4 regions of the Enterococcus sp. DIV0210g genome follow, and region 4 is predicted to be linked to each of the others. Evidence: predicted binding sites of a transcription regulator. Region 4 holds the regulator's gene; each other region holds the start of a gene.
The links. The regulator NrdR, encoded in region 4, represses ribonucleotide reductase genes. The targets are predictions, from matches to a motif close to ACACNATATATNGTGT.
Positions count from the first base shown of each region.

Region 1 (5,653 bases), 600 kb from region 4:
GCAAGATGGCGCAGGAAGAGACATCTACCGCGCAAGCATCAAAGTAGAAGGAAAAAAATCTGCAAAAGACGTAATCAAAGAACTGAAAGAAAAAGATTCTGCCATCTACACAAGAGAATATCAAGCAAACAACGGTATCATCGAATTTGATATTCGTTCTGTCGATGAGCAGGAAATGCAAAAAATCATTCAAAGACTAAAAGAAATCTTGAAATAGGAGAATCAGCGATGACATTAACCCCAAATTATTTAGCAGACCGTATTTGTTTAAATGTTTTAGCCAACTCAGTAGAAAATGCAAAAGCTTGTTATGAAGCAGCAGAAGGACATGTGATTCTAGGTGTTCTTTCAAAAAATTACAATACAGATGAAGAAGCAATCGAAGACATGAAACGTTATCAAGAGGCAACAGACAATGCACTGTCTGTTGGTTTAGGTGCTGGTGATCCGAATCAAAGTCAAATGGTTTCTCGTTTATCTAAAGTACTTCAACCACAACATGTAAATCAAGTATTCACTGGTGTAGGTGCTTCAAGAGCTCTGTTAGGACAATCAGAAACAGTCGTGAATGGTCTGGTTTCTCCAACAGGCAAACCTGGTTATGTGAATATCGCTACCGGTCCGTTGAGTTCAGCTGCTCCAGAAGCGGTCGTTCCCATCGAAACAGCGATTGCATTACTGAAAGATATGGGTGGCAGTTCGATCAAGTATTTCCCAATGAAAGGTTTGGCTCATCGTGAAGAATATGAAGCGGTAGCAAAAGCTTGTGCCGCACATGATTTTTATTTGGAACCAACTGGCGGGATCGACTTAGACAATTTTGAAGAAATCGTCAAAATCGCATTAGACGCTGGCGTGAAAAAAGTGATTCCGCATGTTTACAGTTCGATCATCGACAAAGAAACTGGGGATACGCGTGTAGAAGATGTGAAGACATTGACAGATATCATGAAAAAACTAGTAAAGTAAGGTGGAAAAAATGAAAATCGGCGCGTTTGGCGAAGTCATGCTGCGATTGACACCGCCTGAACATTTGATGTTAGAACAGACGCACACATTGCGGATGGCTTACACAGGTACAGGAGTCAATTTGGTAGGAAATCTTGCTCATTTTGGTGTCGACAGCTACTTGCTGACGACCCTTCCGAACAACCGTTTAGGCGAAGCAGCTTTAAGTAATTTGAAAAGTCTTGGGATCTGTACCGAATACATTACGAAAAATCATCAGCATATTGGTACTTATTTTGCTGAAATGGGTTATGGTGCTCGTGCGACCCACGTGACTTACCAAAACAGACATAACAGTTCGTTTGGATTATCCCAAAAAACAGAATACGCTGTTCCAGAATTTATCGATGCTGTAGATCTTGTCCATATTTGCGGTATCAGTTTGAGTTTGACAGAAGCAACAGCAGAAACAGCGATTTATCTTGCGAAAAAAGCACATGAACAAGGAAAAACGGTCTGTTTCGATTTTAATTTCCGACCAAGCTTGAACCAAGAAGAAGGTAAAAAAGAGTTGATGAAGCAGCGGTATGAAGAAATTCTCGCCTACAGTTCGATCGTGTTTGGCTCTGTGCGGGATTTGACCGAATTACTGAACTTGGCGCCTGTGGAAGAAATCAACACCGAAGAACAAGAAACAGCATTGATCCGCCGTTTTCTAGAAAAATATGAAATCAGCTGGTTTGCAGGAACAAAAAGAAAAAGCGAGGCAGGCAAAAAGAGTCTAAGCGGTTATCTGATCACAGAAAATGAAAGTATCAGAACACCTGAATATACGTTGGAAATCCTTGATCGAATCGGTGCAGGTGATGCCTATGCCGCTGGAATTTTGCTAGGTTATGCAGAAAAGTGGCCTTTAGAAAAGACAAGCTTGTTTGCAGTCGGAAATGCAATCTTGGCACATACAATCCAAGGAGATGTTCCTTTAACCACTAGAGAGCAAGTGCGTCAAGTATTGGAAGAACCAGAACGAGACTTGATCCGATAAAAAAATACAAAAACTGCAAAAAACGCAAAGTACTTCCCCATACTTTGCGTTTTTATTTAGTCGTCGAGCGCCAAAGAACCCAACAGCCTTGCTGTACGTTCTTTCAGCGCTTCTTTGATTTCAGGTGGTATAGAACGGATCGTGCAATCTGTTCCTAAAAATAAGATCCAATCCGCGATTGCAGCAACCTCCGCCGCATCTTCAAGGGTGATTTTTGCTTTGAGAATACCTTGTGTTTGATACGGATCTAAGTAAGCAATCGTGAACTTGAAAGGATGGTATTTTTTGTACTGTGCAATTGCTTGACGTTTTAGTTCTAAAATCAAGTTGGCACTTTCTTTTTCAGAGGAGGCTTTCTGCTTCTGTTTTTTTACAAAAGACAAAGATATCTGTGAAGCAATCTGGACATCGGTCAATGCATCCACGGAAAGAATCTTTTTTTGCGCGTTCTTTAAATCAAGTGCTTCGATATACCAGCTTCCTTTTTCTAAAAAAAGATGCAGCAGCAAAATCGGCAAAGGTTCGATTTTGTCCCGAAAGCAGAGCGTAAGTACTTGATCCGTCAACAAAGAGCTGATCAACTTTTCTAAAATCGGATGTGGAAGGTCTGATAAATCAAGCAAGTCAGGATTATTGGGATGCGTCCCTTCAAAAAGCAGTATTTTATTCAGCAAAACAAGGTCGTCTTGTTGTGGACCAGAAAGAAGTCCTAGTAATTTTTCTGTCAAAGACTGCCGGCTTTTCAAATAAGGAAGCTGCTGGTTTCGCGTAGCCATGAAGGCAATAAACAAAGCCTTGACTTCATTATCGGAAAAACGAATCGATGGGAGTAAAGAATTCTGCATGACGAAATAACCGCCGTCTCTGCCAACTTGAGCAATTAGAGGGAGGCCAAGCGATTCGATTTCTTTGATGTCTCTGATAGCCGTCGAGCGGGAGACTTGAAATTCCTGCATCAATTCAGCTATGGTAAAGGAAGCACGATTGTTGATATAGCGCATCATGAGATTGATTCGTTCCGTTTTTTTCATAATTCTCCTAAACAGTTTCATTTTTTGACACTATTAAGGACTATTATAACTGCAGAAAGCAAATCTTAAAAGTTTTGCCAATGGAAAATCCAAAGAAAGAAGGAAAAAATATGTCAAACTATGAATTAGTCGAAAAAGAAAGCTTTACAGTATTTGGGATCGGAGTGGAGTTAAAAAGCGATGCATACGATTTTGCAGGAATCAATCAAGAAAAAACAGATTTCTATAACAAAGTAAAACAAAACGGCGAATTAGAAGAATTAAGAAAAATAGCTGAAACGGCTTCCCTTTTAACAGTCAATGAAGCGGTAAACAACAAAATGATGTACTATGTAGGTGTTTTTTCTGACCAAGAACTTTCAAAAGAAAATGGGCGTCAAATCCAATTTCCGCAAGGGATGTATGTCGTTGTAAAAGGTGAAGGCCAAACTGCGGAAGAATTAAACCAAACATTGACAGGAGCAGGTTTTGGTCAAGTGCTGCCGGCTTTGGAAGGGTATGCGTATGTTGGCGGACCAAATGCAATCGTGGAAGAAGAAAAAGCAGGTTCATTTACAGGAGAACTGTGGATTCCAGTGGTAAAACAGTAATCGATTTAGGAAAAAGTCAAGAGAACTAGAAGAAATGGTCGGAGAAAAGAGGGCTTAATGTTCTTTTACAGATTTTTGGTGCAAAAACAGAACAGATTTTCGTATTTTTCTGCTTTTTCTTGACGTCAGGGGCAAGATTTCAGTATGATAGTTGTCAGATAGAGGTAGTAAAAAGGCTTCTCTTCAAGCAGTAGCAGCTGCTTGAAGAGAAGGAAACAGATGCTGACCGATCAACTTGCCATAGTCGATAAGCAGTGCCGTTTGGAACTATTTTAACGAAAGAAAAGCGAAAAATCCAGTCGTTGGATAAATACCGCAGCTGCGTTTACTTTTAGATTTCAGCGAAACCGATAAGAAAAAGCAGACTTCGTTATTGGCGGACGCAAATCTGAGTGTATTTTTTCTGTTATGTTTCATTGAAATTTAAAGACAGCTCTTTTCCACAGCAACATTTTACCTGCTTCTATCTTTTGAGCGAGCGTGTTCGTTTCTGCAAAAACAGCTTTTACAGCTGTTTTTGTTTTTTTATTTAAAAATAACAATATCACTTTTATTTTCGTTAGCTCCATATACATAAGTAAGGATTTAAAAAAACACTATATATTGTGTTTTGATTTCTTCATACCATTAATAAAACACAAAATCTAGTCTTTTTTTTAAGAAAATTAGGAGTAGAATGAGAATAGATTTTTAGTCATTGGGATCCAATAATTGAATGGGCTTGATAAGCAGATCCCAAAATAAAAAAGATATCGAATAGGTATTCGTCGACAAAGCGTCAATGTTTCACTATAGGTGGTATTTATAATAAAGGAAGGATTGTATGTCAGTGATTTTAATTTCAGGAACAATAGGTGCGGGAAAAAGTAGTTTGACAGATATGCTTGCTAACGAGATCAACTCTCGTCCGTTTTATGAGAATGTGGAGGATAATGAGGTATTGCCTTTATTTTATTCGAATCCTGAACAATATGCGTTTTTACTGCAGATTTTCTTTTTGAACAAGCGATTCTTAGCAATGAAAAATGCGTTGATCAACGATGACAACGTATTGGATCGTTCAATCTATGAAGACAGTCTTTTGTTTCATCTAAACGCAGATCTTGGACGAGTAAGCGAGATGGAAGTGAAGCAATACGATCATTTACTCGACACGATGCTTCATGAATTAGATGATGTAGCACCGAAAAAAAGACCGGATTTGATGGTCCATATCAAAGTTTCTCTTCCTACGATGTTGGAACGTATCAAAAAAAGAGGGCGTGATTATGAACAGTTGGAAAGCGATCAAACGCTTTATGACTATTATGCTTCATTAAATGAGCGATATAATCGCTGGTACGATGAATTTGATGTTTGTCCAAAAATCCAAATCGACGGCGACCGTTATGATTTTGTAGAAAATCCAGAACATGCCGGAGAAGTGATCGAACAAATCAAAGCAAAATTGGCAGAAATGGACGTAGCAGACCAAACACATCTAAGCTACTATACAGAGAACCAGCCAGCAAAAGGTCAAATTTTAGGAACGTTGACAGAAAAGACATCAGAAGTCTCTGAATAGTCCTTTTTTGTAATATATGCTTTTAGGAAAAGTTGTAAAAAAATTTAATAAATAACAAAACCCCAAAAACGCAGCTGCGTTTTTGGGGTTTGCTGTTTATGATAATTGTTGTGAAAAATGCATCATTGCTTGTGTAACAGTCTCAAGACTTTCTGGTTTGATCAAAGGCAGAAGCTTCTCATTTAATTCCGCGAATTCTGCGCTGGTCATTTTTTTCTGCTGCTGCTCTGCAAAACTGTTCATCAATAATTGTTTTGCTTCTTCTTTTTGATCATCTTTTGCATTTGCTAAAAAGAATGCTAAAAATTTTTCTTGCCCTTCATTCATAAAAATACCCTCATTCATATACTTGTTTTTTTCTGTTTGAATACTTCTCGAAAACGAATCAGAGACTATAGATATTACCGCTCTCGTCCTTGATTCGAAAGTTTCCGACTTTCGTAAAAATGATTTCGACAGTTTTTCCGTTTTCTTT
Region 1 is NZ_CP187903.1:1,973,235-1,978,887, reverse strand. Features, by position in the region: gene IGI64_RS09630 (DgaE family pyridoxal phosphate-dependent ammonia lyase) at 1-217, shown strand, start outside; gene dagF (2-dehydro-3-deoxy-phosphogluconate aldolase) at 229-969, shown strand; gene IGI64_RS09620 (sugar kinase) at 980-1,993, shown strand; gene IGI64_RS09615 (helix-turn-helix transcriptional regulator) at 2,050-3,024, opposite strand; gene IGI64_RS09610 (GyrI-like domain-containing protein) at 3,135-3,614, shown strand; gene IGI64_RS09605 (deoxynucleoside kinase) at 4,438-5,178, shown strand; gene IGI64_RS09600 (hypothetical protein) at 5,275-5,505, opposite strand; gene IGI64_RS09595 (hypothetical protein) at 5,564-5,653, opposite strand, start outside.
Region 1: a site for NrdR is predicted at 4,208-4,223, ahead of IGI64_RS09605 (deoxynucleoside kinase). Genes of this name have one in related genera too.

Region 2 (5,653 bases), 1.1 Mb from region 4:
TTCTTTTGTTCAAGGAACTGGTTGGCAAAACTGGACTTCAAATGGCCAAATTTCAGGAACAACTGGGCAGAATCGCCGCATCGAAGGAATCAATTTGCGGCTGACAGGAGCGATTTCAAATCGGTATTCTATTTCTTATCGTGTCCATGTCCAAAACCTTGGCTGGCTTCCTTGGACAAGTAATGGGAATCAAGCAGGCAGCTTAGGGTTTGGTTACCAAATCGAAGCCATTGAAGTCCGTCTGTCTGACCGTAACAAAGAATCTCCTCCTTTTGGCAATGCCTATGTTGAAAAGGAGCCCTCTGTTTTAGCTACGCCCCACGTGACAAATCGCGGCTGGCTTAGTGAAACAGACGGCGTGAGACAAGTTGGAACAGTTGGACAGCGTTTAAGCTTGCAAGCTTTACGTTTAAGACTTACCGAAAATACCATCGGCGGTAATATCAGCTATCAATCACATCTATCAGGTACTGGCTGGGAATCACGCTGGGCAAATGAAGGTGAACAAACGGGTACGACTGGACAAAACCGACCAATCGAAGCAATCCGGATTCGTTTGACTGGCACTATCAGTACACGTTACGATGTTTATTACCGTGCGCATTCTCAAGAATTTGGCTGGCTAGGCTGGGCAAGAAATGGGCAAGAAGCAGGTACACAAGGATATGCGTATCGCATTGAAGCAATTCAAGTCGTTTTAGTTCCCCGAGGCGGTGCTGCACCTGGGTCTACGGCGAATGCATTCCGATTAGCACCACCAGCATTGACATTGGCAGGACATGTTTCCAATGTAGGATGGACTAGCAGACGCGGGATTGCACCAGTTATCAATTTTGCAAATCAAAATCGACAGTTTGAAGCGATCCAAGCACGTTTTGAAAACAATCGTCATGGTGGTTCCATTGTTTATGATTCGCATGTGACAAATACAGGTTGGACGAATGCTGTACGTGACGGGGCAACCTCTGGAACAACTGGGCAAAACCGTTCACTCCAAGCTTTTTCTTTCCAATTAACAGGTGGTATAGCAAACGATTATACGATTTATTATCGTGCATTCGTTCGTTCACGCGGCTGGTTAGGATGGGCTGAAAACGGGCAGCGTGCAGGCTCTGTCCAATTGAATTTGCCTGTGGAAGCAATCCAAGTTTCTATTTTGCCAAAAGATAGACGGCCTAGCGGATTCCAAGCCAACCAGTTGCCATTGATCGGTCAAGTGAATACCAGCACACCAGAAGGCCGTTTCGTCAACTCGATTGCGCCAGCTGCTCGTCGTGTTTCTTCTGCTCATGGTTTGTTTGCTTCTGTGATGATGGCTCAAGCAATCCTTGAAAGCGGCTATGGAACAAGCGTCTTAGCTAGCAGAGCCAATAATTTCTTTGGTGTCAAATTTACTCCAGGTGCAGATGATGGTCGTTTCGAGTATATCTGGCATGTCTCAAATGAAGTCATCAACGGCATCACTGTACCAGTCAATTCGCGGTTCCGCGTTTATCGAACCTTTGATGAGTCGATGCTGGATAATGCAGTCAAATTACGTTATGGTCCGAATTGGGATCCATTATTTTACTCGGGTGCTTGGCGTGTCAATGCGCGAACATTCCGAGATGCAACAAGAGCGTTGACAGGCAGATATGCCACTGATCCGCTTTATGATGTTAAATTAAATAATATCATCGAACGTTGGGCACTGTATCAATTCGATTGATACCAGCACGAAGCCCCCGCAGTTTAAAACTGCGGGGGCTTTTTTGATGTTAGAGAAGAGTCTTAACGCTCAAGTCATATCGCTTTGCTCACAACCTCTACTTCATTTCTGCCAATTCAAAGACCACTTTATCGCCATTTTTCAAAACAATATCTTTGGCTCCTTTTGTCGCCATTTCTCCATTGATCGTAAAGGTCCAATATTTACTTGCTTGCTGATCTTGCTTTTGACCGTCGATTTCAGTAATAAAACCATCGTCTGCTTTGATTGCAAAGTTTTGTTCCATGACTTCATATAGCGAGTCGCCATCTTTGAATTTGACTGTTTGATTTGCTGTTTCTTTGCCATCTGCTTTGATTATGACTTGAGCAGAATGCTGAACGATTTGCTCGCTGGATGTTTGCTCAGTGTTCTTATTTGTTTCACTTTGACAGCCTGCAAAAACAGATAAACTCATCAATGCCGCTGCTACTAATAGTGCTTTTTTCATTTTTTCTTTCCCCTTTTTTATAATCCGCATTTCAATTGGACTTTGCAATTTGTACATGTGCTGCAGCCGCCGATTTCTTCAATTGTTCCTTCATGGCAAATCGGGCAAAGTTCAACTTCGGAAACTTCATTTTCTTGACTTGCTTTTTCGATTAGCTCTGTTTCAACTACTTGTGACATCGTGTTTTCTTCTGCTTCAAGTGTCAATACTTGCGAGTCGCGGCTGCCATCGACATAAACAGTGCCGCCTTTTGCTCCCCCACGATAAAGTGATTCATAAATTGCTGCGACTTGTTTCACTTGGTACCCTTTTGGCGCATTGACCGTTTTTGAAATCGAGCTGTCGATCCAACGTTGAATCGTACATTGAACATCCACATGTGCTTCAGGTGCTAGATCCATTGCTGAAACAAAAAATTCTGGCAGCTGTTGTTTATTTGCTTGAGGATTTTCAGCCAAATATTCTTCCACGATCTCAGCATTGACTTCAATAAATTTACCCAGACGTCCGCTGCGGAAATAAGAAAAGGAAAAATAAGGTTCTAAACCTGTCGCAACTCCTGCCATTGTCCCAGTTGATCCAGTTGGTGCGACTGTCAGCAAATGAGAATTTCGGATGCCGTATTTTAATATATCTTGACGAATTTTTTCAGGCATTTTTTGCATATAGCCTGAATGGATAAAGGCTTCACGCAGTTTTTGAGTCTCCGCTTCTGTTTCTCCTGTCAAGAATGGGAAACTGCCTTTTTCTTTCGCTAATTCAATAGATGTTTGATACGCAGTAACTGCGATTGTCTCAAAAATCTGATCAATCAGCTGATTGCCTTCTTCTGATCCATAAGTTTTTTCGCAATAAATCAACAAATCAGCCAGTCCCATAACACCTAACCCGATGCGTCGTTCTCCTTTTGCTTGTTTTTCATTTTTATCAAAGAAGTAAGGTGTCGCATCAATAACATTGTCTTGGAAACGTACGCTTGCTTGTACTGTTTCAGCGAGTTTTTCAAAATCAACACACTTGTTCTTTTTATCTGCCATATTTGCTAAATTGATTGCAGCTAAATTACATACTGCATAAGGTGTCAAAGGCTGTTCGCCGCAAGGATTTGTCGCTACGACTTTTTGTCCGTAGGCTGCCGCATTTGTCATCTCATTTGCATTATCGATAAAGAAGATTCCTGGTTCTGCAGAATAGGTTGCGCAAAAAGTAATCAGTTCCCAAAGATCTCGTGCTTTGATTGTTTGGTATACTTTGACTTTTCGACCAGTTCTTTCCCATTCTCGAACGTCACCGATTTCTGCCCAGTTTTTATCATAATCAGCCATTTCCTCTTCAGAATACTCTTCAATTGCTGGGAAACGCAAGCTGTACTCTTGGTCTTTTTCGACAGCTTCCATGAATTCTTTGGTCAAACATACTGAAATATTGGCACCTGTTAAAAATTCGCTGTTGTTTACTTCATAGTGGCCGCCAAGTGCTGTTTTTTGGGCCAGTTCTTTTAAATAGCTGTTTTCTTTAAGTGCAAGCGTATCTTTTTCATCAAGGATTTTTTCGTATAATTCTTTTTCTGCAGGTGCGAGTGGGACAAAATTCAATTTTTCTTGCGCAAATCGTTGGATTGTTGAATTTGGATTTGTTTTTATCAAATGTTGGAGAACAGCAGGGTTTTGGATTTTTGAAATAATAAATTCAAAAATATCTGGATGCCAGTCTGCCATCATGATCATTTGCGCCCCGCGCCGACTACCGCCTTGTTCAACTAAGTTCGTCAGATTCGCTAAGTCATTCAACCATGAAACAGCACCAGAAGATTTGCCGTTCACGCCATGGACAATGGCTGAACGAGGGCGCAAAGTCGATCCGTTTGTTCCTACACCGCCGCCGCGGCTCATGATTTCCATCACTTCTTGACGATGTTGTGCCAAACCGCCTCTTGAATCATGGATAAAAGGCATCACAAAACAATTGAAGTATGTGACTTCGGAAGCTGTTCCTGCGCCATACAGAACTCTGCCGGCAGGAATCAGATTTTGTTCTGCTAAATGTTGATAAAATGTTTGGAAAAGTTCTTCTTGATTGCCTGTTTGGTCATTTTTTGCAATCCCGTTTGCTACACGTTTGGCAATTTGTTCGAAGTATAGTTCCATTGGTTTTTCAACTTCGATCCGCTCTCTTTTTACACGTCCAGATTCGGCTTCTTTTGGATCAGTTAATGCGCTTCTGAACTCTTCTTCTACTTCGATTTCTAGCTGACTGCCTTCTATTTTTCGGACGATTCCGATACCTCTTGCAGGATATTTAGGATCAGCTTGCGTGGTTAAAACAACAAGGTCTCCTGTTGAAATCGTCTCGCCTTTCGGATCTTTGAATGCGTAACGATCCAACATGATAAGACGAGAAATGCCCTCAAATGTTTGAGTCATTTCTTCTGTGATTGGATAAACGCCTGGGAAAAGAAGGATCTCCTTATTTAATTTGTCTATTGTTTCTGCAGGTAAACTGGTTACCATTTCCTCACTCCTCGCAAAAGATAAAACACCATATATTGTATTCGCAATTAATTATCACACTATATATAGTTCATTTCAACGTTGAAATAATTTATTTTTGTGGTAAAATGAGAATGTTTCTCAATTAAACAAAACAAAAAAGCCGGCTGTTGGGCCGGTTTTTTTATCGTTTAAAAATTTGTTATTGCTTGGAGCTGATCGGTTCATTCACAGCCTCTACTTAAACGGTGTTCGCAGCATTGCTTCTACGGAATTAGGCCTAACAAATCAAAAATATGAGAAGCTATTTCTAATTTGTCATTCTTAATTCTTGAAGCAGACCATGCTGCTTACAACCTCTACCTAAACGGTGTTCACAACCTCTACATTTGCTCTTTACTTTTCAATGGTTCTTCGTAGGTCGTTCCATCATAGCAAAATCTTGTTTCAATGGTTGGCTCTTGGTCTTCCGCATACAGATATTGACTAAATGGAAAGTCGATACTTTCCCCTGATTTTGTTTCGTCACCTGAAATCTCATAGCTCATTTTTTCATTTACGTCTTGCTGGCGTAATGAATCCAATACTGCATCTACGATTTCTTGATCACTTTTTGGGTCTTTTACTAGTTTTTTATAATCTCTTAGAAATTTTTCTTGTCCTTCAAATAATTCCATTAACATATTTCTTCACCTCATCATAATTGATTTATTTTTTATTCATGCTGCTGTTTTTCCAAAATACTTTCCACTGTTTCTCGAATATCTTTCAGATAATTTGGCAAATAGAGCGGAATCTCTTCAAACACATTGCTTTGGTTCGCATAAGCTTTCGGATCTAAAAATCCTATTTCTTCTGTGGCGACTTCAAACAATAATTGATTTGGTTCTCTAAAGTAAAGAGATTCAAAAAATTCTCTATTTTTAATACCAGAATTATTGAAATTTTTCAGATTGAGTCTCTTGT
Region 2 is NZ_CP187903.1:2,459,137-2,464,789, forward strand. Features, by position in the region: gene IGI64_RS11800 (glucosaminidase domain-containing protein) at 1-1,708, shown strand, start outside; gene IGI64_RS11805 (DUF4430 domain-containing protein) at 1,806-2,198, opposite strand; gene IGI64_RS11810 (vitamin B12-dependent ribonucleotide reductase) at 2,216-4,708, opposite strand; gene IGI64_RS11815 (hypothetical protein) at 5,071-5,370, opposite strand; gene IGI64_RS11820 (VOC family protein) at 5,403-5,653, opposite strand, start outside.
Region 2: a site for NrdR is predicted at 4,734-4,749, ahead of IGI64_RS11810 (vitamin B12-dependent ribonucleotide reductase). Genes of this name have one in related genera too.

Region 3 (5,653 bases), 610 kb from region 4:
TTGCTGCTTCCGCGAAATTGAAGTTGCAAGTTCTTTTTTGTGATATCAAAACGTCCGTCAACTAAAATATCGATCAAGGATAACAGTTCTTTCTTATCCTCGGAATCAACCATCAATTCTTCAAAAGTATAACCGCTCCATGACCAGATATCTTTCGTGTGGCCAAATTCTTCGCGGATACGTTTTACCACACGCAAAGCAACATTTGTATTCAAAAATGGCTCGCCGCCTAATAATGTAAGTCCTTGGACATAATCGTGGCGAAGATCTTCAATGATCCGTTCTTCTAATTCAGGGGTGAACGGCTGTCCATACCGAAAATTTTGTGCCGCTTTGTTGAAACAACCTTCACAAGCAAACAAGCAGCCGCTGACATATAAACTATTTCGGACACCTTCGCCATCGACAAAGTTGAACGCTTTATAATCGGCAATGTAGTCTTGGCTATATTCTTCGGCAAGCCATTCTTTGGGTTTTGGATTCCTCATAAAAAAACTTCTTTCCTTGTTTGATAAAACGAAACAGCAGAGATCTATGTGTTCGCAACATTGCTTCTGCGGAATTAAGTCTGACAAATTAAAAATATGAAAAGCTATTTCCAATTGGTCATTCTTAATTCTTGAAGCAGATCATGCTGCTCACAACCTCTACCTAAACGGTGTTCACAAAGCTGACTTTCGGCAATAAGCTTTTGCAAAATAAAATGTGAAGAACCATTTCATTTTGCAAAAGAGTCTTATTGCTCAAGTCATACCGCTTTGCTCACAACCTCTTACATATGCTTCACTCGTGACGATATCTCTTTATGGCGGCCATGCACCATTGGTCTTGCTTGCGGATTTCCCAGATAGCCGCATGTTCGTTTCACAACATCACATGTTTTAGGATCGTGGTTTCCGCATTGCGGGCATTCAAAGCCGCGTTCTGTTGGAGTGAAGTCTCCTTCAAAGCCGCAAGCGTAGCAGTGATCGATTGGTGTATTTGTTCCAAGATAACCGACTTTATCATAAGCATAATCCCATACAGCTTCTAGTGCTTTTGGATTTTGCTGAAGGACAGGATACTCGCAATAATGGATGAATCCGCCAGAACAATATTGCGGATAATCTTTTTCAAAGTCTAGTTTTTCAAATGGTGTTGGATTTTTTCGTACATCATAATGGAAACTATTTGTATAATATTCTTTATCTGTAATATTTTCGATTACACCGAATTTTTCAGTATCCAAGCGGCAGAAGCGATCTGTTAAGCTTTCACTAGGTGTAGAATATACACTGAAATGGTAGCCGTATTCATTTCCCCACGCGTCTGCTTTTGCTTTCAATTCTCTTAAAATATCTAAAGTAAATTCTTTCGCTTCAGGATTCTTTTCCCATTCACCGCCGAAAAAGGCAGAAGCTGCTTCATATAGACCGATATAACCAAGTGAAACAGTTGCCCGTTTATTTTTGAATAATTCATCTACAGCATCTGTTCGAGACAAACGTTTGCCGAATGCACCATACATGTACAAAATCGGAGCATTGGCCGGGATTGCTTCTTTACAGCGATTTACACGATAAACTAAAGCATCTTTCATTGTTGCTAGACGTTCAGAAAGAAGGGTCCAGAATTTTTCTTGGTCTCCTTTTGCTTCAATGGCGATTCGAGGCAAGTTTAATGTCACAACACCTAAATTCATTCGTCCTACGTTGATTTCTTCATCATTTTCATCTTTCCATCCTTGAAGGAAAGAACGACAGCCCATCGGTACTTTGAAACTGCCAGTCAATTCTACGATCTTGTCATAGTTCAAGATATCTGGATACATCCGTTTTGTTGCACATTCTAAAGCTAACTGCTTGATGTCGTAATTTGGATCGGCAGAATCAAGATTGACACCGCTTTTTAGGGTGAAAATCAATTTAGGGAAGATTGCTGTGCGTTTTTCGCTGCCTAAACCATTGATTCGATTTTGCAAAATCGCTTTTTGGATCTCACGTTCAAACCAATTTGTGCCTAAACCAAAGCCAAGTGATGTGAAAGGTGTTTGGCCGTTTGACGTAAATAACGTATTGATCTCATATTCCAGACTTTGCATAGCGTCAAAGATATCTTTTCTGGTTTTTGTTTTTGCATATTCTTCTTGGCGTTCAGGATTTTCGATCCATTCTTTTGCATCCGCTAAGTGTTTTTGATAATTCAATTCTGCAAAAGGTGCTAATAATTCATCCGTACGGTCAGCAGAACAGCCGCCATACTGACTAGAAGCAACATTGGCGATGATCTGAGAGATTTGCGCTGTTGCTGTTTGGATCGATTTTGGGGACTCGACTTCGGCATTACCGATTTTGAAGCCGTTATTCAACATACCTTTGAAATCGATCAGACAACAGTTCGTCATTGGCGTATATGGATGGTAATCTAAATCGTGATAATGGATATCGCCTTTTTGATGCGCATTGGCTACATGAGGCGGCAGCATTTTCAACCCAATCGATTTTCCAACGATTCCGGCAGTCAAATCTCTTTGTGTATTGAAAACGTTGCTGTCTTTATTTGCATTTTCATTGACCACTGTTTGGTCTTTGTTGATCAGTTTTTCGATGGAGAAATTGATATCTGTTGCTTGGCTGCGCTGAAAATCTCGTCTGGTGCGGTAACGGATATATTCTTCAGCCAATTCGTATTCATTTTTTTCCAATAACATATGTTCGACGATATTTTGGATTTCATAGATTTTGATATCTTGTGAAAAACGTTCTTGGATCTCTTTTACGACAAGTCCGACAATCATTTGGATTTTTTCATACGCTAATGGGGACAATGTGCCATGGATCTTTTTCTCTGCTTTGACTAAAGCAGCCAAGATTTTCTGGTCATCAAAAGCGACAGATCGACCGTCACGTTTGATGATCTTTAAACCAGCAGCACTTGTTGCAACTGCATCTTCTGTTTGTGGATTTTCTGCATACTCTAACATTGTATTATCAACTCCTGAATCATTTCTTCTTGTCTATCATAAAACAAAACGAAAAATGGAGCAACTATATATAGTGTGTACTTTATGTATAATTGTCTGTATATACTATATATGGTGTATATTTTATTGTGAAAAATTGTGAAAACGTAATGCGGCAAGGCTTGATATGAGGTGCAGGAAATAAAAATGAATAAAAAATTTTTGGATAAAGTTTACTTGTATGGAAGGTGACAAAAACTAAAGGGAAAAATATAAAAGAATATGCTACTATTCAAGTAATGAGAAAAGGAGGGAAACGATTGGAAAAAATGATCGAAGTAACACACCTAAGCAAAATCTACGGGAACAAAACAAATCCTGTCAAAGTATTAGATAATCTATCGTTTTCTGTAGAAGAGGGAGAGTTCGTCGGGATCATGGGTCCAAGCGGTGCTGGGAAAACAACCTTGATGAATATTTTATCCACGATCAGTTTGCCGACTATGGGAAGCGTCCAGATCCAGGGGCGGGAAATAACGAAGATGAAAAACAGTGAACTAAGCAGCTTTCGCCGAAAAGAGCTGGGGTTCATTTTTCAAGAATTCAATTTGATTGATACTTTAGATGCAAAAGATAACATCTTGCTGCCGTTAGCAGTTGAAAAACTGCCCAAAAAAGAAATCGACGAACGTGTAGAGCACGTTGCAAAACTTTTAGGCATCGAGTCTTTTTTGGATCATTATCCAGAAGAATTATCGGTAGGACAGCGGCAAAGAATCGCTGCGGCACGGGCATTGGTCGTTCATCCCAAAGTTATTTTTGCTGATGAACCAACAGGATCGCTGGATTCGAAATCAGCCACTGGATTATTAAATTATTTGACGATGATGAACGAAAAAGAAGCAGCTACGATTCTGATGGTCACCCACGACCCTTACACAGCCAGCTATTGCAATCGTATTCTATTTATCAAAGACGGCGTTATATTTTCAGAAGTCGTTCGGCGCGGCTCAAGGAAGGAATTTTTTGAAAAAGTGATCGATATGCAGGCAGCAATCGGAGGAGGTGGCAAACTAAATGCTCTATAAACTGGCCGCTAAAAGTTTTTTCCGCCAGTCACGAGGATACTTGGTCTACTTTTTCTGTATGACACTATCCGTTATGATCTATTATTCTTTTAATGCGATGACGTATGATCAGTCTCTGATTCGATTATCTGCCCAAAGTTTGGCTATCGACAATGTTTTGGGATTTGGGAATTTTTTGATTACCAGTCTGCTGATTTTCTTTATGTTTAGCGCCAATCGTTTTTTCTTGAACAAACGAATCAAAGAATTTGGGATCTATCAATTATTCGGAGTCAAAAAAAGTCAAGTCGCAGTCATTTATTGTATGGGGATCGCAGCAATCAGTTTTGTTTCTACTTGTTTAGGCATCTTGCTTGGCATCATTTTTTCAAAGCTTTTTGCAATGATTTTAGTCAAGATGATGCATCTTCAAGTTTCCACACCATTTTTTGTGTCGATTCCTTCGATTTACGGAACAATCACTCTTTTTTTCATCATCATGGCGGTGGTAGCGCTGCATTCGCTTTGGAAAATTTGGCTGCTGCCGATATTTCCTTCTTTTGAAGCGATGAAAAAGCCGTATAACAAAATGCGAAGTACCAAAAATTGGCAGTATTTTTTAGGGATCAGCGGAGTAGTATTGATTCTTTATGGTTATATAAGCGCATTGAGATTTCGCGATGTATTGACACAAATATTCATGGAACAGCTAAATCCATCATTGATTTTTCTTTATCCGCTGATGATTTTCTTTTGTTGTGTGTTAGGCACATATCTCTTTTTCAGCTATACTGCAAAAATCATTTCCTACAAGGTCAGCAGACAAAAGAGCAGCTACAAAGGTCTGCGCTTCTTGATCACGGGCAATACACGGATCCATCTGCTAAAAGGGAGAAGAACCAACACATTGATCACGGTCATCCTTGGTATTTCTTTGGCGATGATCGGCGGAGTGGCTTCGTTATCCACTTTCATGGTGCAGCAGGGAGAGTTCTTTAATCCAACTTCGTATCAAATGAGTCCTTCTGCAGCCAAAAAAGCAGCAACGATTCTTGCAGAAAACAATGAAACGAAAAAAGAGCTGATCATGAATTACAAGATTACTGGAAGTATGACGAATCTTGATATGGCAAATACAAATACAAATGAATTTCGTCTTGTAAATCTGGTTTCAGAAAAGGAATACCAACGATTCCGTCAAAATGTACCATCTGCACCAAAAATCAAGCTGAAAGGATCAAACAAAACAATCTTATTGGACGAACTGCAAACGACGATACGGAATTTCACGAATTATGGGTCAAATATTTATTTGCCCAATGAAGTTACTTTACAAATCCAAGAATTTTTGCCGGATTATCTAGGAGAATCTAGTCTGCGTTATGCTAGTCCAACACTGATCGTTTCCAATGAGCTTTATCAATCGTTGGAAGGGGCAGAATATCAGGTTGTTTACTGGAACATGAGCGAAGAAGAGGAACAATCGCTGAGCCAAATGATGAATCGTCAAATACCTGTCAAATGGTCAGATCCAATGTATTATCAGTATCAAATCCAAGGCACCAAACTAAACGGTGTAATCTCAACTACTGAAATGACATCAGAAATGCGAGGGGAAGGAACTGGCGAAATTTCTCGTACAAAC
Region 3 is NZ_CP187903.1:761,908-767,560, forward strand. Features, by position in the region: gene nrdG (anaerobic ribonucleoside-triphosphate reductase activating protein) at 1-488, opposite strand, end outside; gene nrdD (anaerobic ribonucleoside-triphosphate reductase) at 773-2,962, opposite strand; gene IGI64_RS03770 (ABC transporter ATP-binding protein) at 3,262-4,029, shown strand; gene IGI64_RS03775 (ABC transporter permease) at 4,019-5,653, shown strand, end outside.
Region 3: a site for NrdR is predicted at 3,024-3,039, ahead of nrdD (anaerobic ribonucleoside-triphosphate reductase). Genes of this name have one in related genera too.

Region 4 (5,653 bases):
GAAGATTTCTTTGCGCATCTTGCACGGAAAGTAGCGGCGATTGACGCTTTGACACCAATCTTAAATAAAGAATTAGAAGAAAAAAACCAAGCAGATCTGTTTTACAAAATGGAATTGCCTCTGTCTCAAATACTTGCTGAAATGGAAATCACTGGAATCAAAGTCGACGCGTCTCGTTTGCAAGAAATGAAAGGCGAATTCTCAAAACGTCTACAAGAAATCGAGCACAAGATCCATGAAGAAGCAGGTGAGGAATTCAACTTGAATTCTCCAAAACAATTAGGCGTTATCTTGTTTGAAAAAATGGGGCTTCCAGTCATAAAAAAAACAAAAACAGGCTATTCCACAGCTGTTGATGTTTTGGAGCAGTTACGGGAACAAGCACCAATTGTTGATGATATCTTGACCTATCGCCAAATCGCAAAAATCCAATCAACTTATGTGGAAGGACTCTTGAAAGTCATCCAATCTGACGGAAAAGTCCATACCCGTTATGTCCAAACATTGACGCAAACAGGAAGATTAAGTTCTGTCGATCCGAACTTGCAAAATATCCCGATTCGTTTAGAAGAAGGCCGAAAAATCAGACAAGCCTTTGTACCAAGAGCGAAAGATTGGTTGATTTATTCTTCCGACTATTCACAAATCGAATTGCGTGTCCTTGCACATATCTCGAATGACGAACATTTGAAAGAAGCATTCTTAGAAGGTCAAGATATCCATGCTAGTACAGCAATGCGCGTCTTCGGTATCGAAAAACCAGAAGATGTGACACCAAATATGCGACGCCAAGCAAAAGCAGTCAATTTCGGGATCGTCTATGGTATCTCGGATTATGGACTATCACAAAATCTTGGGATCAGCCGAAAAGCAGCCCAACAATATATCGATACGTATTTCGAAAAATATCCTGGAGTAAAAGAATACATGGAGCGTATTGTTCGCGAAGCAAAAGATCTTGGATATGTTGAAACGTTATATCATCGTCGCCGTTACTTACCAGATATTAACTCCAGAAATTACAATCTGCGTTCGTTTGCAGAGCGTACAGCGATCAATACACCTATTCAAGGAAGTGCCGCAGACATCTTGAAAATCGCAATGATCGAGTTGGCGCAACGCTTGAAAGAGGAAGATTTAGAAGCAACCATGCTGCTTCAAGTACACGATGAACTTGTCTTTGAAGTCCCTGAAAAAGAATTGGAACGTCTGGACAAACTTGTTAGCGAAGTCATGGAACAAACAGTACAGCTGCACGTACCATTGATTACCGAAAGCAGTTGGGGCAAAACGTGGTACGAAGCAAAATAACCAAATAAATCACAGTTTTGAAGGTGAAAAAATGCCAGAATTACCAGAAGTAGAAACAGTCAGAAAAGGTTTAGAGCAATTAGTCTCAGGAAAAACGATCCACCATGTCCAAGTCTTGTGGCCTCGAATCATCGAACAGCCAGAATCAGCGATTTTTGAAGCGCAATTAGCAGGAGAAACGATCGAATCCATCAGTAGAAGAGGGAAATATTTGATTTTTCATTTGACACATTTTGATTTGATCTCTCATTTGCGCATGGAAGGGAAGTATGAATTTTTTACAGAGGAAGCGCCGCTAAGCAAGCATACGCATGTCATTTTTTCTTTTGATGATCGCAGCCAGCTTCGTTACAATGACGTACGAAAATTTGGCCGTATGACATTGGTTGAAAAGGGCAGCAGCAACCAGTATAAAGGAATCATGCTTCTGGGGCCTGAACCGGTAAACGATACCTTTGAATTGGCTGCGTTTGAACAAGGACTCAAACGTTCGAAAAAAGCGATCAAACCTCTCTTGCTAGATCAACGACTTGTGACAGGGCTAGGAAACATCTATGTAGATGAAGCGTTATGGGAAGCAAAAATCCATCCAGAACAGCCAGCCAACACACTGAAACCAAAAGAAATCGCACGGCTTAGAGAAGCAATCATCGCTGTTTTAGGAAAAGCGGTGGAAGCTGGCGGTACAACGATCCGCAGTTATTTGAACGCCTTAGGAGAAGCTGGAACCTTTCAATTGATGCTCCATGTTTATGGACAAACCGGCAATCCGTGTGTACGTTGCGGGACACCCATTGTTAAAACAAAAGTGGCGCAAAGGGGGACGCACTATTGTCCAAATTGTCAACAGCTGAAACGATGAGTTCTTTTGTTTTGGGTCTGACAGGCGGAATCGCAACAGGAAAAACAACCGCCGTCCACGTATTTGAAAAGTATGGATTTCCTATCGTTGACGGCGACAAAATCGCCCGAGAAGTCGTAGAACCTGGAACGCCGGGATTGGCAGCTGTGGTTCAGCATTTTGGTAAAGATATCTTAAATGAAGACGGCACACTCGACCGAAAAAAATTAGGGAAAATCGTCTTCAGCGATCCTGAGAAACGCGAACAGCTCAATCGCATATTGAATAGCTATATAAGAACGAGCATCAAAGACAATATCCAAAAAGCGAAACAAGCCAGCCCATTAGTTATTGTAGATATTCCTTTGCTATATGAAGGTCACTATGACAAATATATGGATCAGACAGCTGTTGTTTATCTTCCGGAAGAAAAACAGCTGCAACGTCTGATGGCACGCGATGGTTTTACGAGAGAAGAAGCAATGCAGCGGGTCGAAAGTCAGATGCCTATCGAAGAGAAAAAAAGAAAAGCGGATATCCTTTTTGATAATCAGCAAACAAAAGACAAGTTAGCAGAACAAATCATCTCATGGCTCCAAGAAAACAAGTTTATTTCTTAGAAAGTACTTTCTTTGTCTAAGCAGCAGGATTCTGCTATGCTGAAAGTAGAAAGCAGAGAGCGAGGGACATGTTATGGGAACGATCAAAAACCAAAAAGATAAAATTGTCGGAAACGCAAAAGAAAAAATCGGCGAACTTTTAGATAATGAAAACTTAAAGCAAGAAGGACGCGACCAAACAGAAATCGCAGAAGCACATGATGCAAAGTACAAAGAACGTATTGAAGAGCTTGAAGACCAGCAAGCGGAAAAAGAAGCACGTCAGCAAGATCTGACACAAGAACGAAAAACGGCGGAGCCAAAACGCAGGAAAGAACCATTGCCAGAACAAGAACATATTTCTGGCGAGCAGAGAATCGAAGAAGAACGAATGAAGCACTATACAGGAATCGAAGAAAAACTATAGTTTAAAGAAAAACTGGAGCCTATCCTAACGATTGGTTCCAGTTTTTTCTCACAACTGAAAAAGTAGTACAGCAAAAAGAGCCTGCTGTTTTCTTAAAAAACAGCAGATTATGTTAAAAAACGCGAGTGTTTCGGCATTTTTTGTACCGGAACATCGCGCTTCTACAAGGTTTCATGTTATAATACAACTAATCATAGCAATGATTTGATAAATCAGAAATGAAGAGGTGATAGTTATGCGATGCCCAAGATGCCACCATAATAATTCGCGTGTTATAGACAGCCGACAAGCAGATGACGGACGCGCAATCCGCCGCCGCCGTGAATGTGAGAATTGCGGCTTTCGTTTTACAACATTTGAACGAATCGAAGCTGCGCCGCTGCTAGTCATCAAGAAAAATGGCGAACGCGAAGAATTCAACCGTGATAAGATATTAAGAGGATTGATCCGTTCAGCGGAAAAACGTCCTGTTGCAATGGAACAAATGGAACAAATCGTCAACCATGTGGAGAATCGTGTCCGCAGTTTAGGCGAGAATGAAGTATCAACAAACTTGATTGGTGAATACGTGATGGAAGACCTTGTCAACTTAGATGAGATCGCTTATATCCGTTTTGCCAGTGTCTACCGTCAATTCAAAGATATGTCTGTTTTCTTAAAAGAATTGCAAGACATCGTTGATAAAGCCAAAGAAAACAAATCTGAAGACGACAAATCAGAAGAGAAGGAATAAGGAGGCATTTCGTTGGAAAATGCTTGGAAAGAACTTCAGCCTAAAAATATTTATCAAGGCAGAAAAACATTTCCATTAACAGAAGAAGGACAGCAAGCGCTGCTTTATCTTTATCAGCCGCTGATCGGAGGAGAAGCACTTAGTCTCTATTTCACGCTTTTGTCAGAGATTTCGAAAGAAACAGGCATCGGATCAGAAGCGCTGCACGCAGATTTGCTAAGTGGATTGGATTGCGGTTTGCCGCAGTTTTATGAAGCAAGAAAAAAATTAGAAGGAATCGGTCTGCTGGATGTCTACTTCAAAGAAGATCCAAGTTTAGGACCTTGTTTCCTCTATGAATTGCTTGAACCTTTAGCGCCCGATGCGTTTTTTAAAGATGCTGTCTTAAGTTTTATGCTGTTGGAAAAAACCGGCGAACGCCGTTGGAACCAGCTGAATGAGAAATTTCAATTCAAAAGATTTTCTTCAGAAGGCTACCAAAAAGTTACTAAAAAGTTTTTAGATGTTTTTCGTTTCAACGAAGCATCTTTTGAAGCAGACAAGGAAAAAATCGAACAAAGCCAATCCGCGTTTGAAAAAGAAAAAACACCAACTTTGATTGACGATGCGATTCAGGTCGATTGGCCGTTTTTAAGCGACTTGCTGCAGAAAAAACATATCACTTCACTGGAAAAACCAGTGATAGAGCAAATTGAACTCTACCATCGATTGTATGGCTTTGATGAATTGACGCTTGGGGAACTTATTGCTTCAGCGTATGATTTTACCCAGCAGACGGTGTCATTGAAAGATCTGCAAAAGCAAATCATCTACCGCCAAAAAACAGTAAAAAAAGAAGAAGTACCTGAAACAGCTGCTGCACAGCAGCTCCCAGCAAAAAATGATGCAGCCAGTGCGTTGATCGCTGACAGCAAAAACAATCCGCCAATGCAATATCTTGAAGCTGTGAAGAATGCAAAAGGCGGGTTTGTCTCCAAAGAAGAAAAGTGGCTGATGCAAGACTTGGTCAAACAATCCAAGTTGCCTAACAGCGTTATCAATGTTTTGATCAATTATGTGCTGGTCATCAAAAACCAAGCATCATTAAAAAGCAACTATGTCAATACGATTGCCAACGAATGGCAGCAGGCAAATATCCGTACCCCAGAAGAAGCCGTTGAGCATGTTCGGGAACTGAGTGAGCCCAAGCCGAAAACAGCCAAAACAACCTATGGAACGGCGAAAAGAAACGTACGCCGCGAAAAGCTGCCTGACTGGGTGAATAAACCAGAAGAAGAAAAACAAATCAGCAGCGAAAAGCAAGCAGAAATCGATCGCCGATTCAAAGAATATCTTGCTAAAAAGGAGGGAGATAACTAATGGAAGACGTAGGAAAAGAATTGAAAAAAATCATCAGCCGGAAAAATTACCAGGAAAAATACGCAGAAATGATTGCTGCTGTCCTAGAAGACACCGATGTCCAATCTTTCCTAGCTGCGCATCGTGAGCAATTGTCACAGGAAGATATTGAAAAAAGCTATGCGAAACTCTATGAATTCGTTCAAGAAAAGAGAAAATATCAGAAAAATGATCCGACAATGATCGCACCTGGATATGAACCGAAACTGACATTGAATTTCCATTATGTAGATGTGACTTACGTTCCTACTGAAGCCCTTCTTGCAAGACAAAAACAAGAAGAGATCCGCAGTCGGATTCGTGCAGTCGATATGCCGAAAGATATCCAATCTGCTTCATTTGAG
Region 4 is NZ_CP187903.1:1,368,256-1,373,908, reverse strand. Features, by position in the region: gene polA (DNA polymerase I) at 1-1,311, shown strand, start outside; gene mutM (DNA-formamidopyrimidine glycosylase) at 1,343-2,173, shown strand; gene coaE (dephospho-CoA kinase) at 2,143-2,772, shown strand; gene IGI64_RS06700 (hypothetical protein) at 2,846-3,178, shown strand; gene nrdR (transcriptional regulator NrdR) at 3,414-3,911, shown strand; gene IGI64_RS06690 (replication initiation and membrane attachment family protein) at 3,924-5,270, shown strand; gene dnaI (primosomal protein DnaI) at 5,270-5,653, shown strand, end outside.